DNA from 3 places in the Streptomyces sp. NPDC014734 genome. Region 2 is predicted to be linked to each of the others. Evidence: riboswitches for the same ligand, from Rfam matches in the RefSeq annotation. Region 2 holds a riboswitch; each other region holds the start of a gene.
What was found. Region 2 has a riboswitch for thiamine pyrophosphate ahead of thiO (glycine oxidase ThiO). Riboswitches for the same ligand answer to the same signal wherever they lie in the genome.
Positions count from the first base shown of each region.

Region 1: linked by a shared signal. The riboswitch ahead of thiC (phosphomethylpyrimidine synthase ThiC) and the one ahead of thiO (glycine oxidase ThiO) in region 2 are both predicted to bind thiamine pyrophosphate.
Region 3: linked by a shared signal. The riboswitch ahead of ACF1CT_RS00270 (thiamine ABC transporter substrate binding subunit) and the one ahead of thiO (glycine oxidase ThiO) in region 2 are both predicted to bind thiamine pyrophosphate.

Region 1 is NZ_JBIBYN010000002.1:301,663-306,508, forward strand. It holds gene ACF1CT_RS05190 (GNAT family N-acetyltransferase) at 1-549, opposite strand, end outside; gene thiC (phosphomethylpyrimidine synthase ThiC) at 853-2,628, opposite strand; TPP riboswitch at 2,621-2,753, opposite strand; gene ACF1CT_RS05200 (YibE/F family protein) at 2,785-4,143, shown strand; gene ACF1CT_RS05205 (SsgA family sporulation/cell division regulator) at 4,290-4,727, opposite strand; gene ACF1CT_RS05210 (IclR family transcriptional regulator) at 4,829-4,846, opposite strand, start outside.
Region 2 is NZ_JBIBYN010000008.1:227,161-232,006, forward strand. It holds gene metF (methylenetetrahydrofolate reductase [NAD(P)H]) at 1-54, opposite strand, end outside; gene thiE (thiamine phosphate synthase) at 165-818, opposite strand; gene ACF1CT_RS15905 (Rv2175c family DNA-binding protein) at 981-1,346, opposite strand; gene ACF1CT_RS15910 (NAD(P)/FAD-dependent oxidoreductase) at 1,409-2,680, opposite strand; TPP riboswitch at 2,833-2,946, shown strand; gene thiO (glycine oxidase ThiO) at 2,944-4,128, shown strand; gene thiS (sulfur carrier protein ThiS) at 4,125-4,391, shown strand; gene ACF1CT_RS15925 (thiazole synthase) at 4,398-4,846, shown strand, end outside.
Region 3 is NZ_JBIBYN010000001.1:51,333-56,178, forward strand. It holds gene ACF1CT_RS00265 (ABC transporter permease) at 1-337, opposite strand, end outside; gene ACF1CT_RS00270 (thiamine ABC transporter substrate binding subunit) at 514-1,638, opposite strand; TPP riboswitch at 1,712-1,828, opposite strand; gene rlmN (23S rRNA (adenine(2503)-C(2))-methyltransferase RlmN) at 1,938-3,044, opposite strand; gene ACF1CT_RS00280 (GntR family transcriptional regulator) at 3,639-4,376, shown strand.

The DNA of each region.
Region 1 (4,846 bases), on a different contig from region 2:
CTCGGGCCGGAGCAGCGAGAGCACCGCGACATCGTGGCGGCGTCCCCGGTGCAGGCACGCCGAGCGCCGTACGCCCTCCCGGACGAACCCCGACTTGGCGAGGACGGCGAGCGCGGCGGCGTTGTCGGTGTGGGTGACGGCCTGGAGCCGGTACAGGGGGAGCTCGCCGAACGCCAGATCCGTCAGCGCGTCCAACGCGTCCGTGCCGTATCCCCGGCCGCGATGCCGCGGGGACAGCACCAGCTCGACTTCGGCGGTGCCGTCGGCGAGGTCCTGATCGGTCAGGGCCACGTGCCCGATGGGGGTGCCGTCGGCGAGCACGACGAGGAAGTTGTCGAGGTTCTGGTCCTCCTGGTCGCGCTCGATGCGCTCGCGCAACGAGGCGAGCGAACGCGGCCAGACACCCGTCGCCCGGCCCGCCACCGGGTCGCACCGCCATTCCTGCCACAGCTCGGCGTCGTCGGTCTCGACGGCGACGAAGGCGACTTCCCGTCCTCGCCAGCACGGCCGTCGCCCCGTCTCGGACATCTGTGCCCATATATCGCTCACACGTGGACCCTACAGACGCGCCTTCACCAAGATCAGCCGATTTTCGCCCCGGAACCACGCTTCGGGCTTCGCTTCCGTCGCCCGTCTCCGGCCCTCGTTTCCGTCCACCGGCTCCGGCCCCCGTCTACCGGCTACCGGCTCCGGCTCCGGCTCCGGCGACATGCTCCTTCCCGCGTCGCGCCGGACGCGCCACGGACCGTCTCACGGCGTCACGCGGCGCCCCTCGGCAGCAGGCCACCCGCCGCACGGCGGGGCCCGTGTCGTTCAGGGGCCCCGCCGCTCGTCACCGCGGCCCGGAGAAGGTCACTCCGCGATCGGCAGGTAGACCCGGTTGCCCGCCGCCGCGAACTCCTTGGACTTCTCCGCCATGCCCTTCTCGATCTCCGCCTGCGAACCCCCGTGCTCGCGCCGGATGTCCTGGGAGATCTTCATCGAACAGAACTTCGGTCCGCACATCGAGCAGAAATGCGCCGTCTTCGCCGGCTCGGCCGGCAGCGTCTCGTCGTGGAACTCCCGCGCGGTGACCGGGTCCAGCGCCAGATTGAACTGGTCCTCCCACCGGAACTCGAAGCGGGCGTCGGAGAGCGCGTCGTCCCAGTCCTGGGCGCCCGGATGCCCCTTCGCCAGGTCCGCCGCGTGGGCCGCGATCTTGTACGTGATCACACCGGTCTTCACATCGTCCCGGTTGGGCAGGCCGAGGTGCTCCTTGGGCGTGACGTAGCAGAGCATCGCCGTGCCCCACCAGGCGATCATCGCCGCGCCGATGCCCGAGGTGATGTGGTCGTACGCCGGTGCGACATCGGTGGTCAGCGGGCCGAGCGTGTAGAAGGGCGCCTCCTCGCAGATCTCCTGCTGGAGGTCGATGTTCTCCTTGATCTTGTGCATCGGGACGTGCCCCGGGCCCTCGATCATGGTCTGAACGCCGAACCGCTTGGCGATCGTGTTCAACTCACCGAGCGTGCGCAGTTCGGCGAACTGCGCCTCGTCGTTGGCGTCGGCGATCGAACCGGGACGCAGACCGTCGCCCAGCGAGTACGTCACGTCGTAGGCGGCGAGGAGTTCGCAGAGCTCCTCGAAATGCTCGTAGAGGAACGACTCCTTGTGGTGCGCGAGGCACCAGGCCGCCATGATCGACCCGCCGCGGGAGACGATGCCGGTCTTGCGGCGCGCGGTCAGTGGAACGTACGGCAGGCGCACGCCGGCGTGGACGGTCATGTAGTCCACTCCCTGTTCGGCCTGCTCCACGACCGTGTCCTTGTAGATCTCCCACGTCAGTTCCTCGGCCCTGCCGTCGACCTTTTCGAGGGCCTGGTAGAGAGGGACGGTGCCGATCGGCACGGGGGAGTTGCGCAGAACCCACTCACGGGTGGTGTGAATGTTGCGGCCGGTGGAAAGGTCCATGACCGTGTCGGCGCCCCAACGCGTCGCCCATGTCATCTTCTCCACCTCCTCCTCGATGGAGGACGTCACCGCGGAGTTGCCGATGTTGGCATTGACCTTCACCAGGAACCGCTTGCCGATGATCATCGGTTCGATCTCGGGGTGGTTGACGTTGGCCGGAAGCACGGCGCGCCCCGCGGCGATCTCCTCGCGCACCACCTCGGGCTCGACGTTCTCCCGGAGCGCCACGTACTCCATCTCCGGGGTGATCTCGCCCCGCCGGGCGTACCCGAGCTGGGTCACCGGCCGCCCGTCCCGGCTGCGGCGCGGGAGCCGGGGACGGCCGGGGAAGACCGCGTCGAGGTTGCGCAGCCCTCCGCGCGGCGAGGTGTGCTTGAGCCCGTCGTCCTCGGGGCGGGCGGGACGGCCCGGGTACTCCTCCGTGTCACCGCGCGCGATGATCCAGTTCTCCCGCAGCGGTGCGAGCCCGCGACGGACGTCGGTCTCGACGGTGGGATCGGTGTACGGCCCCGAGGTGTCGTACAGCGTCACGTCCTTGCCGTTGGTGAGGTGCACCTGACGGACCGGCACGTGGAGGTCCGGGCGTGATCCCCGAACGTAACCCTTGTGCCAGCCGATGGACTTCCCGGCCTCGTCGTTCTGGTTCGAGGCAGGCGTGCGTGCGTCCTGTGTGGTCATGAGACCTACTCCCTACGCCGGCATTACCCGGTAACAGGTTCGGCGGTCGGCGCAGCCCGTCCGTACCGATGTACGGACCTCAGCGCCCTCTCAGCCCGGTGCTCCGAGCTCCCGCGTGTGCAAAGGTTCCTCCACGCTAACGTCCCGTCCGGCGGGATGAACAGAGGGCCCTCCGCTTCTTGCGATGATCGGCCGGTGACGTCCCTCTCCCTCGATCCCGAACCGCAGGACCATCAGCACGGCCACGCGCACAGCCATGGTCCTGCCGCACCCGTCTCCAAGCATCTTCGAAAGGTCATCGCCGCCGTACTGATCCCGTTCGCCACCGCGGTCCTCGTGGGCCTGGTGGCGCTCTGGCCGGGCGGCGCGCCGTCGCACGAGCGAACCGGTGTCGGTTTCGACCGGCAGACCCAGCAGGGCAAGGTGGTGAAGATCGACAAGGTCGACTGCAAGGACGTGGACGCGGGCCGGCAACCGACCGACGAGACCGCCCCTCCGTCGACGAGCGGCGGCGGACGGTGCGCGCGGGCCACCGTCGAGGTCACCTCCGGGCCCGACAAGGGACGGACCTTCGTCGAGATCGTCCAGCCCGACGCACCGCGTCAGTTGCGCGAGGGTCAGGGCGTGGTGGCGGCCCATGCCCCGGACGCGCCCCGCGAGCTCCAGTACTCGGTGACGGACGTGGACCGGAGGTTCCCGATGACGCTGCTGGCCGGCGTCTTCGCCCTCGTCGTGGTCGCGGTGGGCCGGATGCGTGGCGTGATGGCACTGATCGCACTCGCCGTGTCGTTCGCCGTACTCACCCTGTTCATCCTTCCCGCCATACTCCAGGGCTCGAATCCGCTGCTCGTCGCGGTGGTCGGCGCCAGCGCGATCATGCTGATCGCGCTCTACATGTGTCATGGCCTGAGCGCCCGCACGTCGGTGGCGGTGCTCGGCACACTGATCTCGCTGCTGCTGATCGGGCTGCTCGGATCGCTCTTCATCGGCTGGGCGAGCCTCACCGGCAACACCGACGACAGCACGGGACTGATCCACGGCCTGTACCCGGACATCGACATGAGCGGTCTGCTGCTGGCCGGTGTCATCATCGGCTCGCTCGGGGTGCTCGACGACGTGACGGTCACCCAGACGTCGGCGGTCTGGGAACTGCACCGGGCGAACCCGACGTTGGGGGTGCGAGGGCTCTACCGGGCGGCGATCAGAATCGGGCGCGACCACATCGCCTCGGTCGTCAACACGCTGGTGCTCGCCTACGCGGGCGCGGCACTGCCACTGCTCCTGCTGTTCTCGATCGCCCGGAGCGGTGTCGGGACGGTGGCCAACAGCGAGCTGGTGGCGGAGGAGATCGTGAGAACGCTGGTCGGCTCGATCGGGCTGGTCGCCTCGGTACCGGTGACAACGGCGCTCGCCGCGTTGGTCGTCTCCGCGGACCGCACAGGGCTCGGCGCGGAAGCCGTAGCTCCAGCACCCGTACGGGCCGGGAAGGGCCGCCGTCGCAGGACGGGACCATGAACGCTTCCGAACGGCGAGCAGCCCCGGAACAGCAGGCGGCTCCTACGGAGAACAACTCCTGCGGAGGGCGGCCCCCACGGAGAGCGATTCACCCATTCGGCGGACATCGTGTTCGACCGGCGAGCCGGCCGACGGCGCCGCGTTCTTCAGCCGGCGTTCTGTTCCTCGGCCAGAATCCGGCCCAGGGCCTCCTCCAGGTTGCCCTCGAAGTCACCCAGCGTGCATTCCTGACCGAGCGGCACGAGCTTGTCGGTACGGTCGAGAAAGGCCACAAGTGGTGCTGTGCCGGCCCTGAACAACGCCCGGTCGGCGCCCACTTGAAGCCTGATGTGCACGTCGGAAAGCCCCTCGGGCTCAGTGGGCCCGATGTGCACATCGCCGTCGCCACTCGGGCTGTTGAGGCCGTCGAGCAGCAGCTCGCGGCCGAATGCCCAGGTGACGGGGGCGTCACCTGGCAGATGGAAGGTCATCCGAATCGCATACGGATCACACACTTCGTACCGGAGCTCCACCGGGATCCGGAAAGAGAGCTCCTCGGAGACGAGGAAGCTCATCATGACCTCAGCTTGAACCGACTCGCGCATCGTTCAACCCCGCAGTAGATGAATCTGGCCAGGAATGATCCCCCGTGGCCCTATTGACGCCATCGTGGTGCACGCGATAGCAGATCACAAGGAGTGATTTTTCAGATACTGATAGAGAA
Region 2 (4,846 bases):
ATCACGCACCGTGCGCGCGTGATCCGTCCTGGTGGAAGGTGTCCCAAGGGCCATACGGGCAGGTTAACCAGAGCGCGGGGAGCATAGGACCAGACCAGCACCAATTGCCCGAAATGACCTGTTGTTTGTCCATGACGTGTCCATACTTCGGACATCTGGCCGGATCACGCTCCGACGCGTGCCCGGATCCTTCCGGCGAGGTCGGCCGTCGCGGCGGCGGGGTCGTCGGCCTCGGTGATGGCCCGCACGACGACGACGCGGCGCGCGCCGGCGTCCAGCACCTCGTCCAGGTTGCCCGCGTCGATCCCGCCGATGGCGAACCAGGGACGCCGGGTGGCGAGGGAGGCGGCGTACCGCACCAGGTCCAGCCCCGGTGCGGGCCTGCCGGGCTTGGTCGGGGTGGGCCAGCACGGGCCGGTGCAGAAGTAGTCGGTTCCGGCCTCCGCGACGGCGGCGTCCACCTCGGACGCGGCGTGGGTGGAGCGGCCGATCAGCACGTCGTCGCCGAGGACGGCGCGGGCGGCGGGGACCGGCAGGTCGCCCTGGCCGAGGTGGAGCACGTCGGAGCCGATGGCGTGGGCGACGTCCGCCCGGTCGTTCACCGCGAGGAGCTTGCCGTGGCGTCGGCAGGCGTCGGCGAGGACGGCGAGGTGTTCGAGCTCCTCGGCGGCCTCCATGCCCTTGTCGCGCAGCTGGACGATGTCCACCCCGGCCGCGAGAACGGCGTCGAGGAACGCGGGAAGGTCGCCCTGGTGCCTGCGGGCGTCCGTGCACAGGTAGAGCCGGGCGTCGGACAGCTGCGCGCGAGGCGTGGGCATGGTGCGGTTCCCCCTGGAGGAGCGTTGTGGAGCGGCGGTCGGAGCGGCGGCGGCGCCGGTCGGGCGGCCTTGGCCGTGCGTGACCGCCCGGCCCGGAGGCCGCCCGACCGGCGCTCGGGTGCGGGCCGGTTTCACGGCCCGCACCTCACCCGCGGTCGCCCGTCAGACGGCGAGCGCCTGGGCGCGGCGCTTCACCTCCGTGCCACGATTCTCGCTCAGTGCCTGGGCGGGGGTGCCGGGCAGGGTCGGGTCGGGGGTGAAGAGCCACTCCAGCATCTCTTCGTCGGTGAAGCCGTCGTCCCGCAGGAGGGTCAGGGTGCCGGAGAGGCCCTTGACCACCTTGTCGTCGGCGATGAAGGCCGCCGGCACCTGGAGAGCCCGGTTCTCACCACGGCGTACGGCGATGAGCTGGCCCTCCTTGACCAGCTGCCGCACACGTGTCACCTCGACGCCGAGCATCTCGGCGATGTCGGGAAGGTGGAGCCAGGCGGGGACGAGAGCATCGATTTTTGCGTCAATCTCGGTCACGGGGACAAGCGTGCCATCCCGGACCGACAGTCGGTAGCCGGGCCGACCGTACGAGGCGTGTGCTACTCCGTCAGGGTCGCCGACTTCAGCGGAACGGACGGGTCGCCGGCCCGCGCCGGGTCGAGCCGCGTTCCCGCCTCGATGAGCCTGCGCCCCTGCGCCAGGTCCCGGGGGCGGCCGACGGCGAGGACCGCGACCAGGACGCCGTCGCGCAGCCAGCACACCGACCAGGAGGCGGTGGCGGGGTCACCGCGCCACAGCAGGGTGTCGGCGGGCGTGTGGTGGCCCGCGTACTGCACGAACCTGTCGAACTGCTCGGACCAGAAGTACGGGACGGGGTCGTAGGCGGGCGGCAGCGGGCCGTCCCCGGCCGTCTTCCCGGCCGCCGCAGCGACGATGTGGGCGGCGGCGGTGCGCGGGCCCTGGAGGGCGTTGTCCCAGTGGTGGACGAGCAGGCGTTCGCCGTAGCGGGCGGAGGGGAACGAGGCGCAGTCGCCGACCGCGTACACGTCGGGCAGCGAGGTGCGCAGCGCGGCGTCGGCGGTCACCGACCCGTCGGGGCCGAGCTCGATGCCGGAACCGGTGAGCCAGCGGGTGGCGGGCCGGGCGCCGATGCCGACGACGACAGCACCGGCCGGGATCACGCGGCCGTCGGCGAGGACCACGCTGCCCGGTTCGACATGGTCGACCCGGGCGCCGGTGAGGAGTTCGGCGCCGCTCTCGGCGTACCAGGCGGCCATCGGGGCGGCGACCTCGGCGGGCACCACTCCGGCGAGCGGCCGGTCGAGGGCCTCCACGACCGTGACCGCGCAGCCGGCGGCGCGGGCGGCGGTGGCGAACTCGGCGCCGATCCAGCCCGCGCCGACGACCACGACGTCGTGCCCCTCCTCCAGGACCGGGCGCAGCCGCTCGGCGTCGTCGAGGGTGCGCAGCAGGTGGACGCCGGGCACGCCCTCGGTGCCGGGCAGGACGAGCGGTTCGGCGCCGGTGGCGATCACCAGGAGGTCGTAGGGGACGGGGCCGGACTCCGTGTCCAGTTCGTGCGCGGCGGGCCGCACACCGGTGACGTCGAGGCCCAGTCGCAGTTCGATGTCCAGCGCCTCGAAGTCGATGTCGAAGGCGGAGTGCTCGGCCTTGCCGAGCAGGACCGCCTTGGACAGCGGGGGCCTGTCGTAGGGCTGGTGCGGCTCGGCCCCGATCAGGGTGACGGGGCCGGTGAAGCCCTGTTCCCGCAGGGCGACGGCCGTCTGCACACCGGCCATGCCCGCGCCGACGACGACCACCCGGCGCTCCGTCGGCAGATTCGTCCGCTCTGACTTCCGCTGCTCGCTCACGTGTCACACCTTAGACACCTGATGATTCGTCAAGAAAGAGGGAGTTCTCCGACGAGCGGTGCGGGGACGGGTCCGTCGGGCGAACGGGCCGCGGCCGCCGCCCTGCCGGGTCCGGTACGGGGTCCGGGGGCCGGGGTTTAGGGTGGCCGGTGCAAGACACTCGCGGGAGCCCGGGCGCAACGGGCTGAGAGGGAGGCTGGGGCGGCCTCCGACCGTACGAACCTGATCCGGGTCATGCCGGCGAAGGGAGGGGCTGGACGCCCATGCGTTCTTCTCACCACGGGGACGGGTACGACGTCCTGGTCGTCGGGGGCGGGATCATCGGCCTGGTCACCGCCTGGCGGACCGCGCAGCGCGGGCTGCGCGTCGCGGTCGTCGATCCCGAGCCGGGCGGCGGGGCCGCCCGGGTGGCGGCCGGGATGCTGGCCGCCGTCACCGAACTCCACTACGGCGAAGAGCTGTTGCTGGGCCTCAATGTCGCCTCGGCCGCCCGCTATCCGGCCTTCGTGGCGGAGCTGGAGGCGGCGAGCGGCCGGGAGACCGGTTTCCGGGCCTGCGGCACGCTGGCCGTCGCGCTGGACTCCGACGATCGCGCCCATCTGCGGGAACTGCACGCCCTGCAACAGCGCTCGGGGCTGGATTCGCAGTGGCTGACGGGCCGTGAGTGCCGGCGCCTGGAGCCGATGCTCGCCCCGGGCGTCCGCGGCGGGCTGCGGGTCGACGGCGACCACCAGATCGATCCACGCCGGCTGGCCGCCGCGCTGCTGACCGCCTGCGAGCGGGCCGGAGTGGTCCTCCACCGCGCCCGGGCCGAACGCCTGGCGGTGGTGCGCGACCGGGCCGCCGGGGTGGCGCTCGCCGACGGCGCGGGGCTCGCCGCCGACCAGGTGGTGCTCGCCGCGGGGAGTCTCAGCGGCCTGCTCGCCGGATTGCCGGACGGGGTCGCGCCGCCGGTCCGGCCGGTGAAGGGGCAGGTGCTGCGGCTGACCGTGCCCGCCCCGTACGCGCCCTTCCTCAGCCGGACGGTCCGGGCCCTGGTCCGGGGCGGCCACGTCTACCTCGTCCCGCGCGAGAACGGCGAGCTGGTCGTCGGTGCCACCAGCGAGGAGATGGGCTGGGACACCACCGTCACCGCCGGTGGTGTCTACGAGCTGCTGCGGGACGCCCACGAGCTGGTACCCGGCATCACCGAGCTCCCGCTCACCGAGACCCGGGCCGGTCTGCGCCCCGCCTCCCCCGACAACGCCCCGTTGCTCGGTCCCACCGCGCTGCCCGGTCTCCACCTCGCCACCGGCCACCACCGCAACGGGGTGCTGCTCACCCCCGTCACCGGCGACGTCATGGCGGCGCTGCTGGCCGACGGCGAGCTGCCCGAGGAGGCCCGCCCCTTCACCCCGCACCGCTTCCCGTCCTCCGCCGACTCCGCACGTCAGGAGCAGCCCGCATGACCGAGCCCGTCCACACCCCCGCGCCGCCCGTCCCCACGCCGTCCGCCCCTGAATCCGCGCCGCTCTCCGTGGCCGTGAACGGCGAGCCGCGACGGCTCGCCGCGGGCACCACCCTGGCCGCCCTCGTCGCGACCCTGACCGCCGCGTCCTCCGGCGTCGCCGCCGCCGTCAACGAGGCGGTCGTACCGCGTGGGCAGTGGCCGGCCGCCGAGCTGCGCGACGGCGACCGGGTCGAGATCCTGACCGCCGTCCAGGGGGGCTGACCCGCCGTGTCCGACGACCTCCTCGCCCTCGGCGACACCTCCTTCGGCTCCCGGCTGATCATGGGCACGGGCGGGGCGCCCAGCCTCGACGTGCTGGAACGGTCCCTGGCCGCCTCCGGCACCGAGCTGACCACCGTCGCGATGCGCCGCCTGGACCCGACCGTGCGGGGCTCAGTGCTCTCCGTCCTGGAGCGGCTCTCCATCCGCGTCCTGCCGAACACGGCGGGCTGCTTCACCGCGGGCGAGGCCGTGCTGACGGCCCGGCTGGCCCGCGAGGCCCTCGGCACCGACTGGATCAAGCTGGAGGTGGTGGCCGACGAGCGGACCCTGCTGCCGGACCCGGTCGAGCTGCTGGACGCCGCGGAGATCCTGGTGGACGACGGCTTCACCGTGCTGCCGTACACCAACGACGATCCGGTGCTGGCCCGCAGGCTCCAGGACGTGGGCTGCGCGGC
Region 3 (4,846 bases), on a different contig from region 2:
GGAAGCCGCCACGCCCCAACAGCGCCAGGAACGCCGTCCCGACGACCACGGTCGGCAGGACGAACGGCACGGTGACGACCGCGCGCAGCAACTGTTTGCCGGGGAAGTCGAAGCGCGCGAAGACGTACGCGCCGGGCAGCGCGATCAGCAGGGTCAGCGCGGTGGAGGCGAGCGCCTGCCAGGTGGTGAACCACAGGACGTCCCGGATCTCCGGACGGCCCAGCACCTCACCGATCCGGCCGAACTGCCAGACACCGTCCGTCTTCAGCCCCCGCCCGACGATCGCGACGACGGGATAGGCGAAGAACAGCGAGAAGAACGCGACGGGCACGGTCATCAGGGCGAGCCTCACCGCGCTCCCCCGCCGGGCCCCGCCGCGCATCCGGCCCGCGCGCCCGGCCCGCGCGCGGGACCCGGCACCGTCCGGGCCCCGCCCGGCGGCACCGCCCCCGTCGGCCCGCGCGCCCCCGGGTCCCGTTCCCCGGATGTCCGTTCCCCGCGCGGGGGACTTCGCTACTTCACCGCGAGCGAGGACCACGACTGGACCCACTGCTCACGGTTCTTGGAGATCAGGTCGGGGGCGACCGTCTTCGGCCCCTCGACCGTCGCGCCGAACTTCGTGAAGAGTTCGGGCAGCTTCACGTCCTTGACGACCGGGTTCACGAACATGTTCAGCGGCATGTCCTCCTGGAACTCCTTGCTGATCAGGAAGTCCAGCAGGGCCTTGCCGCCCTCCTCGTTCCTCGCCCCGTCCAGCAGGCCCGCGAACTCGATCTGCCGGAAGCAGGTCCCGGTGACGACCCCGGTCGGTGCCTCGGTCGGCTGCGGCTTCGCGTACAGCACCTCGACGGGCGGGCTGGAGGCGTACGAGACGACGAGCGGCCGGTCGGCCTTGGCCTTCCTGCCACCGGCCGAGCCGGAGAACTCCTCGTTGTACGCCTGCTCCCAGCCGTCCACGACCTTGACGCCGTTGTCCTTCAGCTTCTTCCAGTAGTCCTGGTAGCCCTTCTCGCCGTAGGCGGCGACGGTGCCCAGGAGGAAGCCGAGACCGGGCGAGGAGGTCGCCGCGTTCTCGGTGACCAGAAGGTTCCTGTACGCGGGCTTCGCCAGGTCGTCGAAGGTCTGCGGCGGGGCGAGCTTCTTGTCGGCGAAGTACTTCTTGTCGTAGTTGACGCAGATGTCGCCGGTGTCGACCGGGGTGACGCGGTGCTCGGCGTCCAGGCGGGTGTCGGCCGCGACGGCGTCGAGGCCCTTCGCCTCGTACGGCGTGAAGAGCCCGCTGTCGAGGGCCCGGGAGAGCAGGGTGTTGTCGACGCCGAAGAACACGTCGCCGCGCGGCGATCCCTTGGTCAGGATCTCCTGGTTGAGCGCGACGCCCGCGTCGCCGCTCTTGAGCACCTTGACGGTGTATCCGGTCCGCGCGGTGAATTCCTTCAGCACCGCGTCGGAGGCGTTGAAGGAGTCGTGGCTGACGAGCGTGACCGTCTTGGAGCCCGAGCTCTTCGTTCCCGATCCCTTCGTGCCACCGGAACCGGAGGACGACGTGTCGGAGCCTCCGCATCCGGCGAGTGCCGTGACGCCGAGCGCGGCGGCGACGGCCGTGACCGCGAGCTGCGTGGTCCTTCGCGTGGTGTTCATTGTGAATTCCTCCTGGATTTTGGCCAGGAAGAGACGCGGCCCCACCCGCGGGAGGCGGGCAGGGCGCAACAGCATGAGTTGATGACCGAACTTCCTACCCGGAATGACCCGGGCGAGGTTCAGAGGGTCTGCGGCCGGCCTGTCCCCGGTACCGCACTCTCAGCGCTGTGGCGCTCCCCTGTCGGAATATGAAGTTGATTTCCGGCCCAGGTTACACGGGGGTCCGCCAGGGCCGGCCGCCCGGTCGGGCCGGGGTCTCCCCCGCCCGCGTCCGGCCCGCGTCCGGCCCCGTTCCGGTCTCAGCGCTCGGAGGCCGCCAGCTGCCCGCAGGCCCCGTCGATCTCCTGGCCCCGGGTGTCCCGTACGGTCACCGGCACCCCGTGCGCGGCGATCGCCTCGACGAACGCCTTCTCGTCCTCGGGCCGGGACGCGGTCCACTTGGACCCCGGCGTCGGGTTCAGCGGGATCAGGTTGACGTGCACCCGCTTGCCCTTGAGCAGGCGGCCGAGCAGGTCACCACGCCATGCCTGGTCGTTGATGTCCCGGATCAGCGCGTACTCGATGGACACGCGACGACCGGACTTCTCCGCGTACTCCCACGCGGCGTCGAGCACCTCGCGCACCTTCCAGCGCGTGTTGACCGGGACGAGCGTGTCGCGCAGCTCGTCGTCCGGCGCGTGCAGCGACACGGCGAGGCGGCACTTGAAGCCCTCGTCCGCGAAGCGGAGCATCGCGGGCACCAGACCCACGGTGGAGACGGTGATGCCGCGCTGCGAGAGCCCCAGCCCGTCCGGCTCCGGATCGGTCAGCCGACGGATCGCGCCGACCACCCGGTTGTAGTTGGCCAGCGGCTCGCCCATGCCCATGAACACGATGTTGGAGAGCCGCGCCGGGCCGCCGGGAACCTCTCCGTCGCGCAGCGCCCGCATGCCGTCCACGATCTGGTGGACGATCTCCGCGGTCGACAGATTGCGGTCGAGACCGGCCTGCCCGGTGGCGCAGAACGGGCAGTTCATCCCGCATCCCGCCTGGGACGAGATGCACATCGTCACCCGCTCCGGGTAGCGCATCAGGACCGACTCGACGAGCGTCCCGTCATGCAGCCTCCACAGCGTCTTGCGGGTGGTGTCGTCGTCGCAGCTGATGTGCCGCACCACCGACATCAGCTCCGGGAACATCGCCTCGGCGAGCTTGTCCCGCGAGGCGGCCGGGATGTTGGTCCACTCTGCCGGGTCGTGCGCGTACCGCGCGAAGTAGTGCTGCGAGAGCTGCTGCGCACGGAACGGCTTCTCGCCGATCGCGGCGACGGCCTCCTTGCGCTCGGCGGGCGTGAGGTCGGCGAGGTGCCGCGGCGGCTTCTTGGCTCCGCGGGGCGCGACGAAAGTGAGTTCTCCGGGCTTAGGCATGGTTCATCCAGTGTCGCAGACACGCCGTGGTCCTCCGGGCCGTCGCCCAGCTCAGGCCAGGCGACGGCTACGCGGAGCCGGTCGTCATTGGTCGTCACCGGTTGTCACTGGCGGCCCTTCGACGGCCCACAGACGGCCCGGCGTCATGGCTCTGCCCGCAGGTCAGAGTTTCCAGGCGGGGTCCGCGCGCGCCCGTAGGGGTGCCGCCATCGACGCACTCCTCCACAGCGCTTACCGCTTCTTGCGGATGCTGCGCCTCTTCGCCTTGGCTTCTTTCTCCTTGCGCTGCGCGACCCCATAGGCGGACCAGGGCCCCTGATGCTTCGCGCAACGAGAGGTGCCTACTACTGCAAGATTTCGGCACGCCGTACCGGCATTGGTTCGAGCGCCGCACTTGGACTGTGATGCCATTGCCTGCCCTCCATGAATCTACGAGTTCTGGACCAGGGGCAGGCTTCCACTGAGTGCTGCGCCGGAGGAGGCGTATCCGCGGGGCACGGAAGCACGCTCGGGATCACCCGCGCCGCCCCTCCGACAGGCAGGCGGGGGTTGGTGTGCCAAGCTGTAATGACCACCCTAGGGAAGTGAGGAGTAATGGCGGAAAGCGCCAGGGACATCGCCGACGTACTGCGCAAACGCATTCGCTCCGGCGATCTGGCTCCCGGCGTACGACTGCCCGGCGAACCCGCCCTAGTGAAGTCGTACGGAGTAGCCAAGGAGACAGCACGTCGGGCCCTGATGCTGCTGGTCAGCGAAGGGCTCGCAGTGCGCCGCAAGGGAAGCGGCACGTACGTCCGGGAGTTTCAGCCGATCCGCCGGGTCGCGAACCGAAGGCTTGCACAGGAAGGCTGGGGTTCGGGACAGTCGATCTGGAGTTCCGACCTCGGCAAGCGCTCCATGCAGGTCACGGACCTTCGCGTGTACGAAGCCCCGGCCCCGGTCGACGTCGCTCGCGTTCTGGGCTTGGCCGAGGGAACTCCCGTTATCGTGCGAGACCGCTTGTTCAGGGTTGAGGGCGAGCCGGTGCAGGCGGCCGTCTCATACCTGCCAGCCGACCTCGTTCGTGAGTCACCCATCGCCCAGGAGGACACCGGACCGGGCGGAACATACGCACGTTTGGCCGAGCTCGGAGCCAAACCGGTTCGGTTCGTCGAGGAGCTGCGGTCGCGCATGCCCAGCCAGGAAGAGTCCGAGCGGTTGCGACTGGCTGACGGAACTCCCGTAGTCGAGATCTACCGGACAGCGCTCACGGCCCAGGACAGGCCGGTCGAAGTGAACCGGATGCTGCTGGACGCCGGAGCGTATGTCATGGAGTACCACATCACCGGCTGACGCAACTCCCACACAAACCCCGAAGGACCCGCTGTCGCGGGTCCTTTTTCATGCCCGCTTGACCTCCCTAGGGAGATCTGAGTAAATATCCCTAGGGAGGTTCGCAGCGAACCGCAGCCCGAAAAGGGCTACTTCGTCGTGGACAGACCTTGCTCAGCAACTCCATAGCGTGATCCACCGCAGCGCGACGGCCGTGACAGCACCGGCCGAGGCGAGTGGAGACCAGTCGGCCGAGAAGGGGCCCCCGTCACACCGGGGCCCGACAACCCGGATGGGGGCTACGCCACCGACTCGAAAGAACCGCGCGGCACACCTTGGAGCTGCCACCTCAGACGTCCGGGATTTCGGATCTCCCCGGACCGAGCAGCGCCGTGCGAACAGGAGAACCGAACCTCAACCCCCGCTTCATCAACCTGTGGAGTCCTGATGTTCCTACGAATATGCAGGGCGCTGCCCGTGCCATGGACCGG